DNA from 4 places in the Actinomadura rugatobispora genome. Region 3 is predicted to be linked to each of the others. Evidence: riboswitches for the same ligand, from Rfam matches in the RefSeq annotation. Region 3 holds a riboswitch; each other region holds the start of a gene.
The links. A riboswitch is a leader RNA that binds a small molecule or an ion and turns the genes downstream of it on or off. The one in region 3 is predicted to bind cobalamin.
Positions count from the first base shown of each region.

Region 1: linked by a shared signal. The riboswitch ahead of cobN (cobaltochelatase subunit CobN) and the one ahead of ACZ466_RS48340 (ABC transporter substrate-binding protein) in region 3 are both predicted to bind cobalamin.
Region 2: linked by a shared signal. The riboswitch ahead of ACZ466_RS08385 (magnesium chelatase subunit D family protein) and the one ahead of ACZ466_RS48340 (ABC transporter substrate-binding protein) in region 3 are both predicted to bind cobalamin.
Region 4: linked by a shared signal. The riboswitch ahead of ACZ466_RS19950 (ribonucleoside-diphosphate reductase subunit alpha) and the one ahead of ACZ466_RS48340 (ABC transporter substrate-binding protein) in region 3 are both predicted to bind cobalamin.

Region 1 covers NZ_AP029191.1:2,067,099-2,072,051, reverse strand. Annotated here, with positions in the region: gene ACZ466_RS08640 (serine/threonine-protein kinase) at 1-447, opposite strand, end outside; gene ACZ466_RS08635 (general stress protein) at 711-1,190, opposite strand; gene ACZ466_RS08630 (Asp23/Gls24 family envelope stress response protein) at 1,310-2,209, shown strand; cobalamin riboswitch at 2,238-2,409, shown strand; gene cobN (cobaltochelatase subunit CobN) at 2,447-4,953, shown strand, end outside.
Region 2 covers NZ_AP029191.1:2,018,158-2,023,110, reverse strand. Annotated here, with positions in the region: gene ACZ466_RS08400 (DUF397 domain-containing protein) at 1-80, opposite strand, end outside; gene ACZ466_RS08395 (helix-turn-helix domain-containing protein) at 71-913, opposite strand; gene ACZ466_RS08390 (ATP-binding protein) at 1,133-1,918, shown strand; cobalamin riboswitch at 2,090-2,215, shown strand; gene ACZ466_RS08385 (magnesium chelatase subunit D family protein) at 2,369-4,651, shown strand; gene cobO (cob(I)yrinic acid a,c-diamide adenosyltransferase) at 4,659-4,953, shown strand, end outside.
Region 3 covers NZ_AP029191.1:10,819,318-10,824,270, reverse strand. Annotated here, with positions in the region: gene ACZ466_RS48350 (ABC transporter ATP-binding protein) at 1-490, opposite strand, end outside; gene ACZ466_RS48345 (FecCD family ABC transporter permease) at 460-1,548, opposite strand; gene ACZ466_RS48340 (ABC transporter substrate-binding protein) at 1,545-2,513, opposite strand; cobalamin riboswitch at 2,598-2,796, opposite strand; cobalamin riboswitch at 2,858-3,030, shown strand; gene ACZ466_RS48335 (ABC transporter substrate-binding protein) at 3,075-4,640, shown strand; gene ACZ466_RS48330 (ABC transporter permease) at 4,642-4,953, shown strand, end outside.
Region 4 covers NZ_AP029191.1:4,537,518-4,542,470, forward strand. Annotated here, with positions in the region: gene ACZ466_RS19935 (copper resistance CopC family protein) at 1-429, opposite strand, end outside; gene ACZ466_RS19940 (YcnI family copper-binding membrane protein) at 426-1,154, opposite strand; gene ACZ466_RS19945 (MFS transporter) at 1,263-1,880, opposite strand; cobalamin riboswitch at 1,987-2,255, shown strand; gene ACZ466_RS19950 (ribonucleoside-diphosphate reductase subunit alpha) at 2,363-4,744, shown strand; gene ACZ466_RS19955 (ribonucleotide-diphosphate reductase subunit beta) at 4,741-4,953, shown strand, end outside.

The DNA of each region.
Region 1 (4,953 bases), 3.7 Mb from region 3:
GCCACTGAGCATGAGGTTGGCGGGCTTGACGTCGCGGTGAACGATCCCGGCGGCGTGCGCGGCGGCCAGGCCCTCGGCGGCCTGCGCCCCGTACTCCAGCACATCCTCGATCGGCAGCCCGCCGGGATGGTCGCGCAGCAGGCTCTTCAGATCACGGCCGTGCAGGAACTCCAGCACCAGATAGGACAGCCCGTCATGCTCGCCGACGTCATGGACGACGGCGATGTTGCGGTGCGCCAGCCGCGCCGCCGCCCGCCCCTCCCGCTCGAACCGGGCCAGCGCCTGCTCCCGGAGGGAGCCGTGCATCAGATGCGGTTGCAGCACCTTGACCGCCACCGGCCGGTCCAGCCGGAGGTCCTCGCCTCGCCACACCTGGCCCATGGCGCCCTCACCCAGCAGCTCGGCCACCCGATACCGGTCCGCCACCACGGCACCCTCAACCAGCAACCCGCAACCTCCGGCCCACATCCGCTGGCAACGGCTCCAAACCGCCAAAGACCCGACCCCAACCTACGGCCCAGGAGCCCAAAAGCCACGACGAGCCGCAAAGTAGGCGGTCAACCGGTTCGAGCCGTGCGGAGAATCGGAACGGTGGTCAGCGGATGGGGACCCGGGAGCAAGCGGACAATCCAACGATCCTGCCCCGGAACCGCAATTCCCCAGGAATTCACAGGTCGGAGGGTGCTCGGCCGTCGTGGGATCGCGTCCGGTCAGTCTTCGCGCCAGGCGAGCTTGATGAGCATGTTCTTGGCGTCCTCGGCGACCTCGGCGTCGGCGACGACGTCGTAGCGGCCGGCGACGATCTGGCTGCGGGAGGTGAAGTCGCGGCGGCCGCCGGTGACGGCGTGGGCGATGAAGCCGAAGACCGCCCCGAAGACGGCGCCGAACAGGACGCCGCCGAGCAGCAGCCCGAACACGTCGCTGTGGTTGGCGGTGAACAGGGTGAGCAGGAGGCCGACCAGTAGGCCGAACCAGGCGCCGCTGCCCGCGCCGGCGAGGGCGGCGCGGCCCTTGGTGAGGCGGCCCAGGACGGTCTCGACCATCTTCAGGTCGGAGCCGATGATCGCCGTTCGTTCGACCGGGAACTTCTCGTCGGACAGGAAGTCGACCGCTCGCTGAGCGCCCTCGTACTTGCCGTAGGACCCGACGACCGGACGGTCGGTCGCGGGAGGGACCGCTTGGGTGGACATGCCGTCCCCCTACCCAGGGATTTCCCGGACGCACCTGTTCGGGCGGTCTTGTCCCTCCTTGATCGTCCAGGCGCGTAGCCTGCGGTCCAGGGCGGCGCGACATCGGGGAGTGACGGGCGTTGGACGCGCAGGAGTTGGAGTCGTACCGGCGGTTCGCCGGGGTCGCGGTGGGCGGGGTGCCGCTGCTGATCGCCTTGGTGGCGGGGTACGTCCCGGTGTGGCGGCGCGGGTTCGCCACCGAGCGGACCGATGAGGTGCGGGGCACCTGGTACGGCGGGATGGTCGGCTTGGCGGTCGTCCTGATCGCGGTGGGCCTGGCCGGGTTCATGCTGCATCTCCAGGCGACGGAGGGCGCCGCGCTCCTGGAGGAGCCGTTCTGGACCGGCCTGCGGGACGGGGCGATCATCGTCGGGGTCGTGCTCGGCGTGCTGATGATCATCCTGCTGTGGGTGCTGCGCAAGATCGTCATGGTGGTGCGAGGAAAGACCCCGTACAGCCCGTTCGAGAAGCTGGGCTCCGGGGAGCTGCGCGGGCGGTTCAAGGAGGAGCGAAACGCGTTGCGGGAGCGGCTGGAGGCCGGGGTTCCCGGCGGGCCCGCGCGGGAGCAGGCGGTCGCGTGCCTGGAGGCGGCCGACACGATCACGAAGGAGCTGGCACCCCGGGCGGTCGCGTACACGGGCGGTTGGCCGGATCATTTCGTGGCGGTCGTGCTGTGCCGGGTGGCGCGGATGGTGCTGGACACCGGCGTCCCCGTGGACGGGAACGTGCCGTTCTGCTGGCTGAACCCCCTGCACGGACCCGCGACCGCGGTGTACGGCCAGGAGGCCCGGCCCCGCCCGCTGTGCGGCGGCTGCCTGGAGGAACTGGGTGCGGACCCCCAGCGCGAGGTGCACCCATTGCATGTGCCGCACCGGGACGGCGGCTGGCAGCCCTACCTGCTCGGGGTGTACTTCGAGGAGCGGCGCGGCCTCGATCATGTGTTCCGGCGCGTCCGGGAGAAGCAGCGGGCCCGCGCCTAGGGGTGCTGACTTCGCATATGGGGCGCGGGCTACGATGGCGGGCGACGGCGGGTGAGGAATCCGGTGTGAATCCGGAGCTGTCCCGCAACTGTGACCGGGGAGTCCTCTCTCGCTCAGGGCCACGGCGGAGACGCTGGAAGGCCGGGGGAGGACGCCGATCCGGGAGCCAGGAGACTCCGTGCCGTCGCCGACCTCTTCACCGAGCCGGGGCGCGGAGACCCCGGGGGAGGCTTGCCGATGATGCGTGCCCTGCTGCTGTCCACGGCCGACACCGAACTTCTCGCCGCGCGGGCGGCGGACGCGGGATATGTGACCGCCAATCCGGTCCGGATCGGGCTCGACGAGCTCGCGGCCCTGGCCGAGGGCGCCGACGTCGCCGTCGTGCGGCTGCTGGGCGGGCGCAAGACCTGGCCGGAGGGCGTGGAGCGGCTGCGCGGGCTGGGCCTGCCGCTGGTGCTGCTGGGCGGGGAGGCCGATCCGGACGCCGAGCTGATGGCGCTGTCGACCGTCCCGGCCGGAGTGGCGGCGGAGGCGCTGGACTACCTGCGCGAGGGCGGTGTCACCAACCTGCGGGAACTGGCCCGTTTCCTCAGCGACACGGTGCTGCTGACGGGTGAGGGGTTCGCGCCGCCGGTTCCGATGCCATCGTACGGTTTGCACGGCGAGCCCAGGGTGGAGCCGGGCCGCCCGACGGTGGGGGTCGTCTTCTACCGGGCGCACGAGCTGTCGGGGAACACGGCCTTCGTGGACGTGCTGTGCGAGCGCATCGAGGCGCGGGGAGCCAACGCGCTGCCGGTCTTCTGCGGGTCGCTGCGGGGTGCGGAGGAGGGGTTGCTGGAGCTGCTGGGACGGGCGGACGCGCTGGTCGCGACCGTCCTGGCCGGGGGCGGCGCGGTCGCGGCGGACGCGTCGGCGGGCGGTGACGAGGACTCCTGGGACGCGGGCGCGCTGGCCGGGCTGGACGTGCCGGTCGTCCAGGGGCTGTGCCTGACCTCCAGCCGGGCGGTGTGGGAGGCGTCGGACGGGGCGCTGACGCCGATGGACGCGGCCATGCAGGTCGCGATTCCCGAGTTCGACGGCCGGTTGATCTCGGTGCCGTTCTCGTTCAAGGAGGAGGGCCCGGACGGCGTTCCCGTGTACGTGGCCGATCCGGGGCGGGCGGACCGGGTGGCGGGGATCGCGGTGCGGCACGCCCGGCTCCGGCACCGGCCGAACGGGGAGAAGCGGGTCGCGGTCGTCCTGTCGTCCTATCCGACCAAGCATTCGCGGGTCGGGAACGCGGTCGGGCTGGACACGCCCGTGTCCGCGGTCGGGCTGCTGCGGGAGATGGCCGCCGCCGGGTACGACCTGGGCGGCGACGACGAGCTGTGGCGCGACCCCGACGACGGCGACCCGCTGATCCACCGGCTGATCGCGGCCGGGGGCCACGACGTGGAGTGGCTCACCGAGGAGCAGTTGAGCCAGGCACCGTCGCGGGTCCGGCTTGAGGACTACCGGTCCTGGTTCGAGGCGCTGCCGGGGCCGCTGCGCGAGGGCGTCCGGGAGCACTGGGGCGAGCCGCCCGGCGAGCTGTACGTGGACGGCGAGGACATCGTGCTCGCCTCGCTGCGGTTCGGGAACGTGATCCTGATGATCCAGCCGCCGCGGGGCTTCGGCGAGAACCCGGTGGCGATCTACCACGACCCCGACCTGCCGCCGTCGCACCACTACCTGGCCGCCTACCGCTGGCTGGACGAGGAGTTCGGCGCGGACGCGGTCGTCCACCTGGGCAAGCACGGCACGCTGGAGTGGCTGCCCGGCAAGGGCCTCGGGCTGTCGGACGGCTGCGCCCCCGACGCCGTCCTCGGCGACCTGCCGCTGATCTACCCGTTCATCGTGAACGACCCCGGGGAGGGCACGCAGGCCAAGCGGCGCGGCCACGCCACCGTCGTCGACCACCTGGTGCCGCCGATGGCGCGCGCCGAGTCGTACGGCGACCTGGCCAAGCTGGAGCAGTTGCTGGACGAGTACGCCACCGTCGCCGACCTCGATCCGGGCAAGCTCCCGGCCGTCCGGGCGCAGATCTGGACGCTGGTGCAGGCCGCCCAGCTGCACCACGACCTGCACCAGGACGAGATGCCGGACGAGTCGCAGTTCGATGACTTCATCCTGCACATCGACGGGTACCTGTGCGAGATCAAGGACGTGCAGATCCGCGACGGCCTGCACATCCTGGGGCGGCGGCCGGTGGACGAGGCGCGCGTCAACCTGGTGCTGGCCGTGTTGCGGGCGGCGCAGGTGTGGGGCGGGGTCGCGGGCGCGATGCCGGGGCTGCGCGCGGTGCTGGCCGCCGAGTTCGGCTTGGACGAGAAGGCGCTGCTGGCCGACCCGGGCCGCCGGGTCGAGGCCGACCTGTCCGCGCTGACCGCCCTCGCCGACGGCCCCGCCCGCACCGCCTCCGACGCCGTCGACCTCCTGGAGCGGCTCGCGCGCACGCTGGTCGAGGGCATGGAGGCCGCGGGCTGGGACGTCGCGGGCGCCAAGACCGTCTGCGACGGCGTGTTCGGGCGGGAGATCCCGGACGTGGTGCGGCTGCTGGAGTTCGGCGCGGCGGAGGTGGTGCCGCGGCTGGACGCCACGTCCGGGGAGATCGGCGCGGTGCTGCACGCGCTCGACGGCGGGTACGTGCCCGCCGGGCCGTCCGGGTCCCCGACCCGGGGCCTGGTGAACGTGCTGCCGACCGGCCGGAACTTCTACTCGGTCGA
Region 2 (4,953 bases), 3.6 Mb from region 3:
CACTGGTTGCCGCTGCCGCTGTGCGACGACTTGCGCCAGTGGGCTCGGGTGATATCGGGGGAGGGGTGGTTCACGTGCATCTCCTTGCTGCCTCGGCTATGAGGTGCGCGGATTCCTCGGGGGAGAGGGCCGCCTTCGTGATACGGGCGAAGCGGTCCCCATGTGTTGCTATTGCCTCGGCGCTTTCGAGATAAACGTCGCCCATGGTCCCCTCGACGTAGGCGATATCGGGGTCTGCGGGGTCGGGAAACGAAAGTATCGTGAAACGTCCGTCAAGTCCGGCATGTTCTTTTGCGTCGAACGGCAGCACCTGGAGGGTGATCCTGGGCCGGGAGGCCATCGCGCCCAGCTGGACGAGCTGTTCCGCCATCACCTCCGGCCCGCCGATCGGCCGGTGCAGCACGCCCTCGTCGAAGATCAGGTGCACCCGGGGCGCCTGCTCCCGTTCCAGCAGCGCCTGCCGGGCCCTGCGGGCGTCGATCCGGCGCTCGATGTCCTCGGGGGTGGGCAGCATCCGGCCCGCGGTGATCACGGACCGGGCGTAGTCCTCGGTCTGCAGCAGCCCGTGGATCAGCTGGGGGTCCCAGGTGCGGATCTGCGAGGCCTCGTCCTCCAGGGCCACGTAGCTGCCGGTGAACACGTCGGCATAGGCGGTCCACCAGCCGCGCTGGCCCGCCTCCCGCGCCAGGTTGATGAGCGCGTCCCGGGCGGGGCTGGGCACGCCGTACAGATCGAGTATGTCCGCGATGTCGTTGGGCTTGGGCCGGGTCTGCCCCGTCTCCAGCCGCGAGACGGTGGCCCGCGACCAGTCCAGCCGGTCCGCCACCTCCTGCAGGGTGAGACCCTGCGCCTCTCGCAGCCTGCGAAGCTCCCGGGCCAGCCGGCGACCGCGCACGGTGGGCCGATACGTCATGAGCCGAGAGTCTCCCGATTCGGTCCGTTCCGTTCAACACAAACGAGCATGCCGGTAACGCCAATCTTGCGAAGCGTGTTGCGTGAGTGAGATTCTCACGCGAAGCTGAGGAAACGTGATCGCCTGTGAGCGGAACGTAACGGGACAGTAGTGGCACAGGCCAGGCGAGTGGCAGTGTTGGCGAGTCCGGGCACCACGGACGTGATGCGGGAGGGTCCCGTGAAGACCTCACCAGAGACAGCCGGACCAGCGACGGCGGGCTCCGCGGACGGCGTCGCCGCCGCCGACGACTCCGGAGGCGGGGCGCCGATGCTCCGTTCCGCCGGTACGGCGGGCCGGAAGGGCGCCCGGGACGACGCCCGCGACCGGCGCGACCGCCGGGAGGGCCCCGACGGCCGAGGGGGCCGCCCCGGCCACGCGGGCCACGCCGGGTGGCGCGCCCGGCTGAGCGCCGCGGAGGCCCGCGTCGACGAGGTGGTGGTACCGGTCGTCCCGTCGGAGTGCCCGCCGCCGCTAGGGCGGGCCTGGGCGCTCCCCGAGGGGCCGGGCTGCGCCCGGTACGCCCGCTCGGTCCTGGCCGAGGCGCTGGCCGAGGCCGGAGCGTCCCGCGCGGCCATCGCCGACGCCAAGCTGATGGCCAGCGAGCTGGCCACCAACGCCCACCAGCACGCCGCCGACCGGGGCCCGCACGAGCTGTGGCTCTACGCCGGCGGCGCGTCCGGCGGCGAGCTGCGCTGCGCGGTGTTCGACCGCGACGCCGCCGCCCGCCTCCCCGGCTACTCCTGGACCTCCGGCGACTACGGCCGCGGGCTGAGCATCGTCCAGGAGCTGTCGGAGGGCCGCTGGGGCATGCTGCGGACCATGTCGCGGTGCCTGCCGAGGGCGCGCGGCAAGGCGGTCTGGTTCACCGTGCCCGCCGCCGTCCAGCTTCCGGCCGACCTGCTCCGCGCGCCCTACCGGGCCGTCGTCCCGGCCCCCGCGCCCGCGCCGCCGCCGCTCGGCTGAACGGCCGGGGGCGGGCGGTTCGCGCCTTCTCCACCTCGGCCGCCGGCGCGCGGAGCCGGCGGTAGAACACGTTCCCGGCACGCCTCCGGACACGGGTGCCCGGACGCTCTCACCCCACCGCGACTTGGGCGGTTCCTACCGGTATGCCATCCTGTGCAGGCGACGGAAGCGGAGGAACCCGGTGCGAATCCGGGGCTGTCCCGCAACTGTGACCATGGGGAGCTCCCCCTCGCGTTCGGCCACGGCGGCGACGCTGGAAGGCTGAGGGGGAGTGGCGATCCGGGAGCCAGGAGACTCCGGCCGTCGGAGGGACGCGGGCGACCGCGGTGAACCGAGTGACACCACTCGCGGGCACCGCCGAGCCTCTGGGGGCGTCCCTTGGAAGGACAGCCACGGGCGTGGACACCCGAGGGAAGGACGATGAGGCATGCCGCCCTATCTGATGGGCCGATGAGCCGCGCGGGCGCCGACGGGCAGCCCCACCAGGCGCGCTACCCCTTTTCCGCCGTCGTCGGCATGGACGACCTCAAGCTCGCACTGCTGGTCAACGCGGTCTCTCCGGGCGTGGGCGGCGTGCTGGTCCGCGGTGAGAAGGGCACCGCCAAGTCGACGATCGTGCGGGCGCTGGCCGACCTGCTGCCGTCGGTGCCGGTGGTGGCGGGCTGCCGGTTCTCCTGCGACCCCCGCGACCCCGACCCGGCCTGCCCGGACGGCCCGCACGCCGTGTTCGACGGCGAGCCGGACGAGGACGGCGCCTTCGACGCGGCCCCCGAGCCCGCCGATGAGCCGGCCGACGACACCGGCGCCCGTGCGGCCGCTCCCGCGGCTCCGGCGCCGGTCGGGCCGGCCGGAGCCGAGCAGCGGCCCGCACGGCTGGTCGAGCTGCCCGTCGGCGCCTCCGAGGACCGCCTCACCGGCTCCCTGGACATCGAGCGCGCCCTCACCGAGGGCGTGAAGGCGTACGAGCCCGGACTGCTGGCCGCCGCGCACCGCGGCGCGCTGTACGTCGACGAGGTCAACCTGCTGCACGACCACCTGGTCGACCTGCTCCTGGACGCCGCCGCGATGGGCGAGTCGCACGTCGAGCGCGAGGGCGTCTCGGTCCGGCACGCCGCCCGGTTCCTGCTGGTCGGCACCATGAACCCGGAGGAGGGCGAGCTGCGCCCGCAGCTGCTCGACCGGTTCGGGCTCACCGTGGAGGTCGCCGCGACCCGCGACCCCGCCGAGCGCGCCGAGGTCGTGCGGCGGCGGCTGGACTACGAGCGCGACCCGGTCCGCTTCGCCGCCCGCTGGGGCGTGGCCGAGGCCGAGCTGGCCGCCCGGATCGCCTCCGCGCAGTCCCGGCTGCCCCGGGTGGAGCTCACCGACGCCGCGCTCCGCCAGATCACCGCCGTCTGCGCCGCCTTCGAGGTGGACGGGCTGCGCGCCGACCTGGTGACGGCCCGGGCCGCGATGGCGCTGGCCGCCTGGCACCGGCGCACCGTGGTCACCGCCGAGGACGTGCGGACCGCGGCCCGGCTGGCGCTGCCGCACCGGCGCCGCCGCGACCCGTTCGACGCGCCGGGCCTGGACGAGAAGAAGCTGGACGAGATCCTGGAGGAGCACGGCGACGACTCCCCGGACCGTCCCGGAGACGCCCCACCCGAGCCCGAGCCCGAGCCCCGGCCGGAACCGGCGTCGGCCGAGGCCGAGGAAGGGCCCGGCGACGACGGGTCCGGGCCCGCCGACGGCGACGAGCCCGACGACGACGGGCCGGGCGGCGGCCCCGGCGGCGGACCGGGCGGCCTCGATGGCGGCGGGGGCGGGGGCGGGGGCGTGCTGAGCGTCCTGGACGCCCTGCTCAACGGCCGTTCGGTGAACGACGGCGAGCGGCCCGCCGACGAGCGCCTGCCCACCAAGGAGCGGGACGCGGGCGAGGGCGAGCCCGCCCAGGCCGGCGCCACATTCAGGCCCCGGCTGTTCACCGTGCCGGGTACCGGCACCGGCGCGCCCGGCCGCCGCTCCAAGGCGCGCAGCCCGTTCGGGCGCGTCTCCGGCGCCCGGCCCGGCGCCCGCGGCCTGCACCTGAGCGCCACGCTGCACGCCGCCGCCCCGCACCAGCACGCGCGCGGCCGGACCGGTCCCGGGATCGTGGTCGAGGCCGGCGACCTGCGGGAGGCGGTCCGCGACGGGCGCGAGGGCAACCTGGTGCTGTTCGTCGTCGACGCCAGCGGCTCGATGGCGGCGCGGCGGCGGATGACCGCGGTCAAGGGCGCGGTGCTCAGCCTGCTGATGGACGCCTACCAGCGCCGCGACAAGGTCGGGCTGATCACCTTCCGGGGCACCGCGGCCGAGCTGGCGCTGCCGCCGACCTCGTCGGTCGAGGCCGGCGCGCGGCGGCTGGGCCGGCTGCCGACCGGGGGCCGCACCCCGCTGGCCGCCGGGCTGCTGCGGGCCGCCGAGACGCTGCGGGTGGAGCGGGTGCGCGACCCGTCCCGCCGGCCGCTGCTGGTGGTGGTGACCGACGGCCGCTTCACGCACGGGCCCGACCCGTCCGCGGCGGCGGGGCTGCTGGCCGCGGCCGGGGTGGCGTCGGTCGTGGTCGACTGCGAGTCCGGGCCGGTGCGGCTCGGCATGGCGGCCGAGCTGGGGACCCGGCTCGGCGCGGAGACCGTGCGGCTGGAGGACCTCGCCGCCGGCGGCCTGGCCGGGGTGGTCAGGGACGTCAGGAACGCGTCCGGGAAGGTGGCGTGAGCACGCGATGCCGCAGGGAAAGCCGGAGTACGTGCCCGAGGACGGGCTCACCACCAGGGAGCGCCGCAACCGGCCGCTGGTGATCGTGCACACCGGCCCGGGGAAGGGCAAGTCGACCGCGGCCTTCGGGCTGGCGCTGCGCGCCTGGAACCAGGGCTGGCCGATCGGGGTGTTCCAGTTCGTGAAGTCGGCCAAGTGGCGGATCGGCGAGGAGCGGGCGCTGCGCGTCCTCGGCGACAGCGGCGAGGGCGGCCCGGTGACCTGGAACAAGATGGGCGAGGGTTGGTCGTGGATCCAGCGTC
Region 3 (4,953 bases):
TGAGGACGCGCTGCTTCTCGCCGCCCGACAGCCGCTCGAAGGGCGCGTCCACCAGGTGCGCGGCCTCCAGTTCGGCCAGCGAGCCGGTGATGATGTCGCGGTCGCCGGCGTCATCTCCCTGGAAGGCGCGTTTGTGCGGGGAGCGGCCCATCGCCACGACGTCGTACACCGTCAGCTCGAAGTCGCCGGGGGCTTCTTGCAGGACGGCGGCCAGGCGCCTGGCCAGGTGCTTGCCGGGCATCCGCCAGATGTCGTCGCCGTCCAGGAGGACCCGGCCCGAGGTGGGGCGCAGCGCGCGGTAGAAGGTGCGCAGCAGCGTGCTCTTCCCCGCGCCGTTGGGCCCGACGAGCGCGACGACCTCTCCCGGCGCCACGTCGAGGGAGACCGCGTCCACCAGTGTCCGCCCGCCGGCGACGACCGACACCTCCTCGGCCCGCAGGCGGGACGGTCCGGGGCCGTTCACCGTGCCGCCCTCCGTCTCATCAGCCAAAGGAAGAAGGGGCCGCCGACCAGGGCGGTGAGGATGCCGACCGGGATCTCCTCGGGGGCGGCCAGGGTCCGCGCGGCCAGGTCGGCGGCGATCAGGAAGGCCGCGCCCAGCAGCGCGGCGGCGGGCAGGGCGCGGCGGTGGTCGGCGCCGACCAGCAACCGCACCACGTGCGGCATGATCAGGCCGACGAAACCGATCGAGCCGCTGACCGCCACCATCGTCCCGATCATGAGGGCGACCAGCACGAACAGCGCCGCGCGGAAGCGGTGCACGTCCAGGCCCAGGGCGGCGGCGGCCTCCTCCCCGGCCAGCAGCAGGTTCAGCGGGCGCGACAGCCCGACCAGGACCGCCGTGCCCGCCAGGACCACGGTCGCGGGGATCCACAGCACCGTCCACGTGGTGCCGGCCAGCCCGCCGAGCATCCAGCGCAGCGCGGACTCGGCGGCGCGCGGATCGTCTGAGGTGATGACCAGGTAGCTGGCGACGGCGTACAGCACCTCGGCGGTGGCCACGCCCGCCAGCACCAGGCGCACCGTGGTCATCCGGCCCCCGGACCGGGCCAGCGAATACACCAGGATCAGCGCGAGCAGGGCCCCGCCGAAGGCGGCCAGCGGCAGCGAGAACATCCCGAACCAGGTCAGGTGGAACACCACCACGAGCACCGCGCCGACCGTGGCACCGGAGGAGACCCCCAGCAGCATCGGGTCGGCCAGCGGATTGCGCACCAGGGCCTGCAGCGCCGTCCCGCACACCGACAGCCCGGCGCCGACCACGCCGCACAGCAGCACCCGGGGCAGCCGCACGTCCAGCACGATCGTCTCGCGGACCGGCGACCAGACCGGCTCGGCCAGCACCGGATGCAGCCGGTGCAGCAGGATCCCCCAGACCTGTCCGGGCGGCACCCGCACCGACCCGGCCGCGATCCCCGCCGTGGCCGCGACCAGCACCAGCGCCGCCAGCAGCGCCAGCACCAGCGGAAACGGGACGCGGGCTCGGCGTCGCACGGCCGCCGTGCCCGCAACGCTCCCGGTCGCGGGCCGGTCGGCGACGCCGGTCACGCGAAGCGGTCCGGGTGCAGCTGCCGGGCCAGCGACTCGACCGCGGCCGCCACCCGCACACCGGTCACCGTGGACGACAGCGGCAGCACCGCGAACCGCCTGTTCCTGATCGCCGGGACGTCCTTGAGGGCCGGGTTGCTCAGCAGGAACCTCTTCTTGTCCTCGGCGGACCGGTCGCCGTAGTCGTAGATGAGCACGACCTCGGGCGCCCGCTCGGCGAACTGCTCGAAGGAGACGTCGCCGTACGCCTTCTTCACGTCGGAGAACAGGTTGGCGCCGCCCGCCAGCCGGATCATCTCGTCGCCGATCCCCGCCCCGCCCGCGGTGAACACGGTCTTGTCGCCGCTGTCGTAGACCGCGACCTTGACCGGGGCCGCGCCCGACAGCCTGCCCTCGACCCCCGACAGGACGGTGCGCAGCGAGGCGATCCGCCGCTCGGCCCGGTCCGGCACGCCGAAGATCCTGGCGACGGTCCGGATCTCCTCCTCGACCGTGGCCGTGGTCACCGGCCCCTTGGGGCACTCCTCGATGTTGAGATGGGTGTCGATCCCGGCCTTCTTCAGGACCGCGCGGCCCCGGCCCTCCTTCTCCTCGAACGTGCTCGCCCACCCGCCGTAGACGAAATCGGGCTCGGCCGACAGCAGCGCCTCGAACGAGGGGTACTCCTCAGAGATCACCTTCACCCGGTCGTAGGCGGCCTGGAACTCCGGTAGAACCTTGTCGTCGAGGTAGCCGGTGCCGACCATCGACTTCTCCAGCCCGAGTGCCAGCATCACCTCGGTCGCGTGCTGGTTCAGCGACACCGCCCGCTGCGGAGGCCGCTGATAGGTCGTCGTCACCCCGCAGTTGGCCACCGTGACCGGGAAACCGGACGGCACCGCGCCGCCCCGGGCGCCGCCGGCGCGCTCCGTACCGCCGCCGCACCCCGCCACCAGCAGCACCGCGCACAGCAGCGATGCCAGCACCGGTGGCACCCGGCACGCTGCCGGGCCTGACGAGCCCATGGGCATGTCGCCCTCTCCTCTCTGGGGAGATCCGCCCCAGGTCCTTCGAGGAGGCGACCGCGTGAGTCTCCTGGCTCTCGGGTCGAAGCTCGTCCCGGCCTTCCCACCCGCGGGCGCGGGCAGTGGCGTGGTTCGGGATCCGCTCGCCGATCACAGTGGCGGGACCGCGCCGGATTCGCACCGGCTTCCTCGTTCCGCCGTCGCCTACACCGCACATGGTGGCACATGCGGCACCTGCACAACAGTCGCAATAACGACAAGTACCGGAACCGCCGCGGGGACCCTCTCCACGGCACCGATTGGCGCGACTGGTCTAATGTCAGCGCAAAGGCGACGGGGACCAGGAAGCCGGTGTGATTCCGGCGCGGTCCCGCCACTGTGACCGGGGAGCGAACCCCCTCGCACGCCACTGCCCGCGTGAGCGGGTGGGAAGGCCGGGGGCCAGCGACGATCCGGGAGCCAGGAGACTGACCCGTCGCCGGTCCGCCGGAAGGGGGCGAGGACACCCCCGGGAAGGATCCGATGAACGGTCATGCCCCTGAACGGGCCGGCGAAGGGCGAGGGGGGCGGGCGGTCGGCAGGCGCACCCTGCTGGCCGGGAGCGGAGCGGCGCTCCTGTCCCCCGCGCTGCTCACCGGCTGCGGCGGGAACGGCGACGGCGGCGGCACGAACCGCTTCCGCGCCGCGTTCGCGGCCGGCGGTTCGCAGGAGACCCTCGATCCCCACGTCGCGCCCAACTTCGTCGACCAGGTCCGGGCGAAGGCGCTGTTCGACACGCTCGGCACCTACAACGACGACATGTCGGTCCGTGAGCGCCTGGCCGAGTCCTGGGAGAGCGATGCCTCGGGAACGCGCTGGCACATCCGGCTGAGGCGGGCGCGGTTCCACGACGGCCGTCCCGTCACCGCCAGGGACGTGCTCTACAGCTACCGGCGGGCGGCCGCCCCGGAGACCGGTTCGCCCTCCCAGCAACTGCTGTCGGCGATCGACTTCGGTGCCAGCCGCGCTACCGGGGAACGCACGCTGACGCTGGCGCTCGAGCGGCCCGACTTCACGTTCCCCACGGCGTTCGCCGGCCCCGGCACGGAGATCGTCCCGGAGGGCGCCACCGGCTTCCGCGCACCGGTCGGCTCGGGTCCCTTCCGGTACGTCTCGTTCACTCCGGGCGGGCCCGCGCTGTTCAGGCGCTGGGAGGGGCACTGGGCGGGCGCGCCGTCCATCGCCGAGCTGGAGATCGTGCCCGCCAACGAGGAGTCCACGCGGGTCAACGCGCTGCTGTCCGGGCAGGTGCAGTACGCGGCGGACCTGTCGGGGGCCTCGGTGAACCGCCTGAATGGACGGCGGTCGACGCGTCTGCTGACCGTTCCGCGGGCCACGGCGCAGCAGATCCTGCTGCGCACCGAGCGCGCCCCCTTCTCCGATCCCCGGCTGGTCCAGGCCGTGGCGCTGGGCATCGACCGGGAGGCGCTCGTACGGATCGCGCTGGCCGGTCACGGCGAAGTCGGCAACGACCTGTTCGGGAAGGGTCTGCGCGGCTATCCGCCCGACCTCCCCCAGCGCGCACGCGATGTGGATCGCGCCAGGGAACTCGTGCGCGAGGCGGGCGCGGAGGGCCTGGCCGTCACGCTGGAGACCAGCGCGGTCGACGCGGCGTGGGAGCCTGCGGCCAGCCTGATCGCCCGGCAGCTCGGCGAGGTCGGATTGCGGATCACGCCGCGCGCGCTCGCCGCCACCACCTACTTCAGCGAGATCAAGAAGCGCGGTGTGGCGGCGTTCAACACCACCTCGACGCTGCCGCTCTCCGACTTCCTGGAGCAGCGCATGCGCGGCGGGGCCGCGCGGAACATGACCGGGTTCCGTTCCGGACGCTTCGACGACCTCCTCGAACGGGCGCGCACCACCCGCGACGAGAAGCGGCGGCAGGACCTGCTCGCCCGGGCCCAGCGGATCGCCCGGGACGAGTCCGGCCTGCTGGTGTGGGCGTTCTCCGACGCCAACGACGCGATCTCCGCGTCGGTGCGCGGGCTGCGCGCGGCCCCGCCCAACTCCGGCGACTGGGCCCGGTTCGACCGGGTCGCCCTCGGCTGAGGTGCGCCGCTACGCCGCCGGCAGGTGCCTGCTCGCGGTGGCGCAGTGCCTGGCGGTGCTGGTCGCGGTCTTCGCGCTCGGCACGCTGCTGCCGGGTGACACCGCCGACGTCCTGCGGGGCGAGCACGGCACGCCGGAGCAGGTCGCCGCGCTCCGCGAGGGGCTCGGACTGGACGAGCCCGCCTGGCAGCGGTTCGGGCAGTGGCTGGGCGCGCTGTTCGCCGGCGACCCGGGCAGGTCTCTGATGACCGGCGTCCCGGTGAAGGAGGAGATCGGGCGCCGCGTGCTGGACTCGGCGGTGCTGGGCCTGCCG
Region 4 (4,953 bases), 6.2 Mb from region 3:
GGGGGCGCCCGCGTTCCCGGCCGGGGCCTGCCCTTGCCCCTGGCCCTCGGCGGCCGTCGAGCCCTTCACGGTGAACTTGAGCGTGCCCGTGACCGGGTGCCCGTCGGCGGACACCACCCGCCAGCCGACCGTGTACGTGCCGTTGGGCAGCGTGCCGTTCACCGGCTGGGTGACCGTGTCGCCGACCGCCTTCGCGGGCCCGTTCTCGTGCCGGGAGCCGCCCGGACCGGTCAGCACGACCCGGGGCAGCCGGATCGTCTCGGTGTAGGTCAGCGTGATCTCACCGGGCGGCGCGATCTCCGCGCCCGACTTCGGGTCGGACGACTTCAGGGCGGTGTGCGCGGACGCGGGCGCCGCGCCCAGCGTCAGCGTCGCCGCCGCGAGCGCGCCCGCCAGCCCGGTGCGGAGCAGAGTGGGACGGATGGTCATGCGTGCCTCCTTGCACGGGTGAGTCCGAAGGCGCCGACGCCGAGGCCCGCGATCCCGACCGCGAGGCCCAGGCCGCCGAGGAGGCGGGCGGTGCCGTCGGCGGAGTCGTCGCCGGCCAGGACGGCGCGCGCGGGCTGGGCGGTGATCAGCGCGGCGCCGGCCGGGCCGGCCGGGGCGCCCTTCGGGGTGAGCTTGAGTTCCGGCGCGGGGTGCTCCGGTTCGTTCTGGCCGCTGCCGGGATCCTGGTCCCACTTCACGACCTCGTCGCTGGAGTAGGTCTGCTCGGCCTTGAACAGCACCCGCTCCGCGTTGGACGGCAGCGGCCCCATCGAGACGTCGAACTCCTCGAACCGCCCGGCGCCGATCTTCCCGCCGGACCAGGTGATCCGGGAGACGGCCTCGGTCAGCTCGCCGCCCTCGATCTTGACGGGGGCCGCGAGCTTCGCCTTCTCGACCTTGACCGTCCAGCCGGGCACCTGGCGCACCGACACGTGCTCGATCGGGTGGCCGGCGGGCATGTCGATCACCAGCTTGACGGTCTCGGCGTCGTCGCGCTCGTTCGGCACCCGGAAGGACACCTTGGCGAACGAGCCCTGCTCGGCGGTGCGGGGGTTGGCGGTGACGTGCGCGGCGGCGCCGGTGGCCAGGCCGGTCACCGACACGGCGGTCAGGGCCGCGACCGCCGCGGATCTGCGGACGGCACGGGAATGGGCGCGCATGGGCATGGGAAGTCTCCGATCGGGCGTTCGAGACGTACGGGAAAGCCGGGCGCGCCGAGAGGCGGCGTGCCCGGTGGCGTACGGCGCTCGTCCGCCGGCCGTCCCTACCCGGGGTCAGCCGTGCGCGAGCGCCCTCGAACGCCGGGGCGGGCCCCGCCGTACGACCTGGTGCCGGAGAACGCCACCGGCGGAGGCGGCCGGGACGACCGCCCTCACCACCGGGGTACGGGGCGCGGGCGCCGCCGGTTCGGCGCCGAGCAGCGCCAGCAGGACCCGCAACGGCCGCCCGGCCAGCACCATGACGCGCCGGGCCAGCGTCCAGGCGGCCCGTTCGCCGCGCCGCAGCCACCAGGCCGAGACGACGGCCGCGACCACGTGCGCGAGGGTCATCGCCAAGCTCGACTCGTGCCCGGGGAGGGACGCGACCGCGTGGTGCCGTTCCACCGCCGCCGGATCGGCGGGCAGGGGCGGGGCGGTGGCCGCCGCGTACAGGCTGTGCAGCGCGAACTGGCCGCCCAGAAGCCCGCCCAGGATCGTGGCCAGCGAGCGCTCGTGGCCCGCCAGCGCCAGTGTCACCGCCAGCACCCCGCCGAATCCGGCCGCGATCGCCCAGAGCGGGACCGCGGCGGTGGAGGTCAGGGTGTGTCCCAGGGTCGCCAGCGTGACGCAGACGGCGGCGAAGGCGACCGCCCGCGAGGTCCGGAAGAGCGGATGCGGCGGGTGCGGGGACATGGCCCGCCCATCGTCCCACTCCCGGTGCGCGATCTCTATACCTCCCCCCGGGTAGCGCCCAACACGCCCAACATATGGGGTTGTCGCAAGATCGATCGACTAGATGTAGGGTCTTGCCCGTGCTGGTTCGCCCGGCGCCGCCGAGCGGCGCGGGCGTCGTAAGAGGGAACCCGGTGCGGGGCGCCGCACGCCATCGGCGCCGCCAATTCCGGGACTGCCCCGCAGCGGTGAGCGGGAACGACCGCCGTCATCGGCACTGGCGCGCCCACCCCCAGGTGGCGCGCCGGGAAGCGACGGCCACTAGGTCACGGACTCCGGACGACCGGAGGCGTGGTGCCCGCGAGTCCGAAGACCTGCCCGCACCGATGTTCGTCCAGGCCTCGCGGGAGGGCCGGTGGACGGGCACGGCGCGCCGCCGTGCTCCCGTTCGCGTGCGCGCCCCCCGGCGAGGCGAGCAGCTCGCGAGGGAGAGAGCAGAACACGTGACACAGCACGTCATCGCACCGCCCGCCCGTCCCCTGAACGACGACCGCGCCCGGTGGGCCGCGGAGGTGGAGCGGGCCTGCGCGGGCCTGCCCGGGGCCGACCCGGAACGGGTCCTGGCGGCCGTACGCGGCGACGCCGGGCACCGCGACCAGGCGATCGCCGAGGCCGCCGCCCTGGTCGCCGCCGAACCCGCCTACTCCAAGGTCGCCGCCCGCCTGCTCGGCCTGAAGATCGCCGACGAGGCCGCGGCGGAAGGGGTGCGGACCTTCTCCGAGTCGATCGCGGCCACGCACGCCCAGGGCCTGCTGGCCGACGCGTCCGCCGCGTTCGTCGCCGCCCGCGCCGCCGAGCTGGACGCGCTGATCGACGAGTCCGCCGACGACCGCTTCGAGTACTTCGGGCTCCGCACCCTCTACGACCGCTACCTGCTGCGGCACCCGAGCACCCGCCGCGTCCTGGAACGACCCCAGCACTTCCTGCTCCGCGTCGCCTGCGGCCTCGCATGCGACGAAGTCGCTCCGGGGGGCGTGGGGGGTCGTCCCCCCTCGGGCGAGCACGTCGATGGCACCGCCGAGGCCGCCGAACTGTACGGGCTGCTCAGCACCCTGTCGTACCTGCCCAGCTCCCCCACCCTGTTCAACTCCGCCGCCGCCCGCCCCCAGCTGTCGTCGTGCTTCCTGCTCGACTCGCCCCGCGACGAGCTGGAGTCGATCTACGAGCGGTACGGGCAGGTCGCGCGGCTCAGCAAGTACGCGGGCGGCATCGGCGTCTCCTGGACGCGGATCCGCTCCCGCGGGTCGCTGATCCGCGGCACCAACGGGCACTCCAACGGGATCGTCCCGTGGCTGCGCACCCTCGACGCCTCCGTCGCCGCCGTCAACCAGGGCGGCCGCCGCAAGGGCGCCGCCTGCGTCTACCTGGAGCCCTGGCACGCCGACGTCGAGGAGTTCCTGGAGCTGCGCGACAACACCGGCGAGGACGCCCGCCGCACCCACAACCTCAACCTCGCCAACTGGATCCCCGACGAGTTCATGCGCCGGGTCGAGGCCGACGGGACCTGGTCGCTGTTCGACCCCAAGGAGGTGCCCGAGCTCACCGACCTGTGGGGCGAGGACTTCGACGCCGCGTACCGGCGCGCCGAGGAGGAGGGCCGGTACGTGCGGCGGGTCCCCGCGCGCCGCCTCTACGGGCGCATGATGCGGACGCTCGCCGAGACCGGCAACGGCTGGATGACCTTCAAGGACGCCGCCAACCGGGCCTGCAACCAGACCGCCGAGCCGGACCGCGTCGTCCACCTGTCCAACCTGTGCACCGAGATCCTGGAGGTGACCGGCGGCGACGAGACCGCCGTGTGCAACCTCGGCTCGGTCAACCTCGCCGCGCACCTCGTGCGGGGGCGTGGGGGTCGCCCCCCACACGGCAGCAGCCCGGACGGGGTGGACTGGGAGCGGCTGCGGTCCACCGTCCGCACCGCCGTCCGCTTCCTGGACCGCACGATCGACCGCGGCTTCTACCCGACCCCGGAGGCCGCGGACGCCAACCGGCGGTGGCGGCCGGTCGGGCTGGGCGTGATGGGGCTGGCGGACGTGTTCTTCACGCTGCGGCTGCCGTTCGACTCGGCCGAGGCGCTGGAGCTGTCCACCCGGATCGCCGAGGAGATCGCGCTGGCGGCCTACGGGGCGTCCGCCGACCTGGCGGCCGAGAACGGGCCGCTGCCCGCGTACGCGAGCACCCGCACCGCGCGCGGCACGCTCCACCCGGACCACTTCCCGGACGCGTCGCCGTCCCGCGCCGCCGAGTGGGACGCGCTGCGGGCCCGGGTCGCCGAGGTCGGGCTGCGCAACTCGCTGCTGATCGCGATCGCGCCGACCGCCACGATCGCGTCCATCGCGGGCTGCTACGAGTGCATCGAGCCGCAGGTGTCCAACCTGTTCAAGCGCGAGACGCTGTCGGGCGAGTTCCTCCAGATCAACGGCTACCTGGTGAAGGACCTCAAACAGCTGGGCCTGTGGACGCCCGCCGTCCGGGACGCCATCAAGCGCTCCAACGGGTCGGTCCAGGGGATCGTCGACCTTCCCGAGGAACTCCGCACCCTCTACAGGACCGCCTGGGAACTCCCCCAGAAGTCCCTCATCGACCTTGCCGCGGCCCGCACGCCCTACATCGACCAGAGCCAGTCGCTGAACCTCTTCATGGAGACGCCCACCATAGGCAAGCTCTCCTCGATGTACGCCTACGCATGGCGCAGCGGCCTGAAAACGACCTACTACCTGCGTTCGCGCCCCGCGACCCGCATCACCCAGACAACGGTCACCGCCCCCGAGGAAGCAGTCATGTGCTCCCTGGAGAACCCCGAGACCTGCGAGGCGTGCCAGTGACGCTCCTGGACCCGGGCATGGACCTCACCCTCCGGCCCATGCGCTACCCCGACTTCTACGAGCGCTACCGCGCCGCCATCCGCAACACCTGGACGGTAGAGGAGGTCGACCTCGCCTCGGACCTCCCCGACCTGACCAAGCTCACCCCCGAGGAAGTCCACCTGGTCAACCGGCTGGTCGCCTTCTTCGCCACCGGCGACTCAATCGTG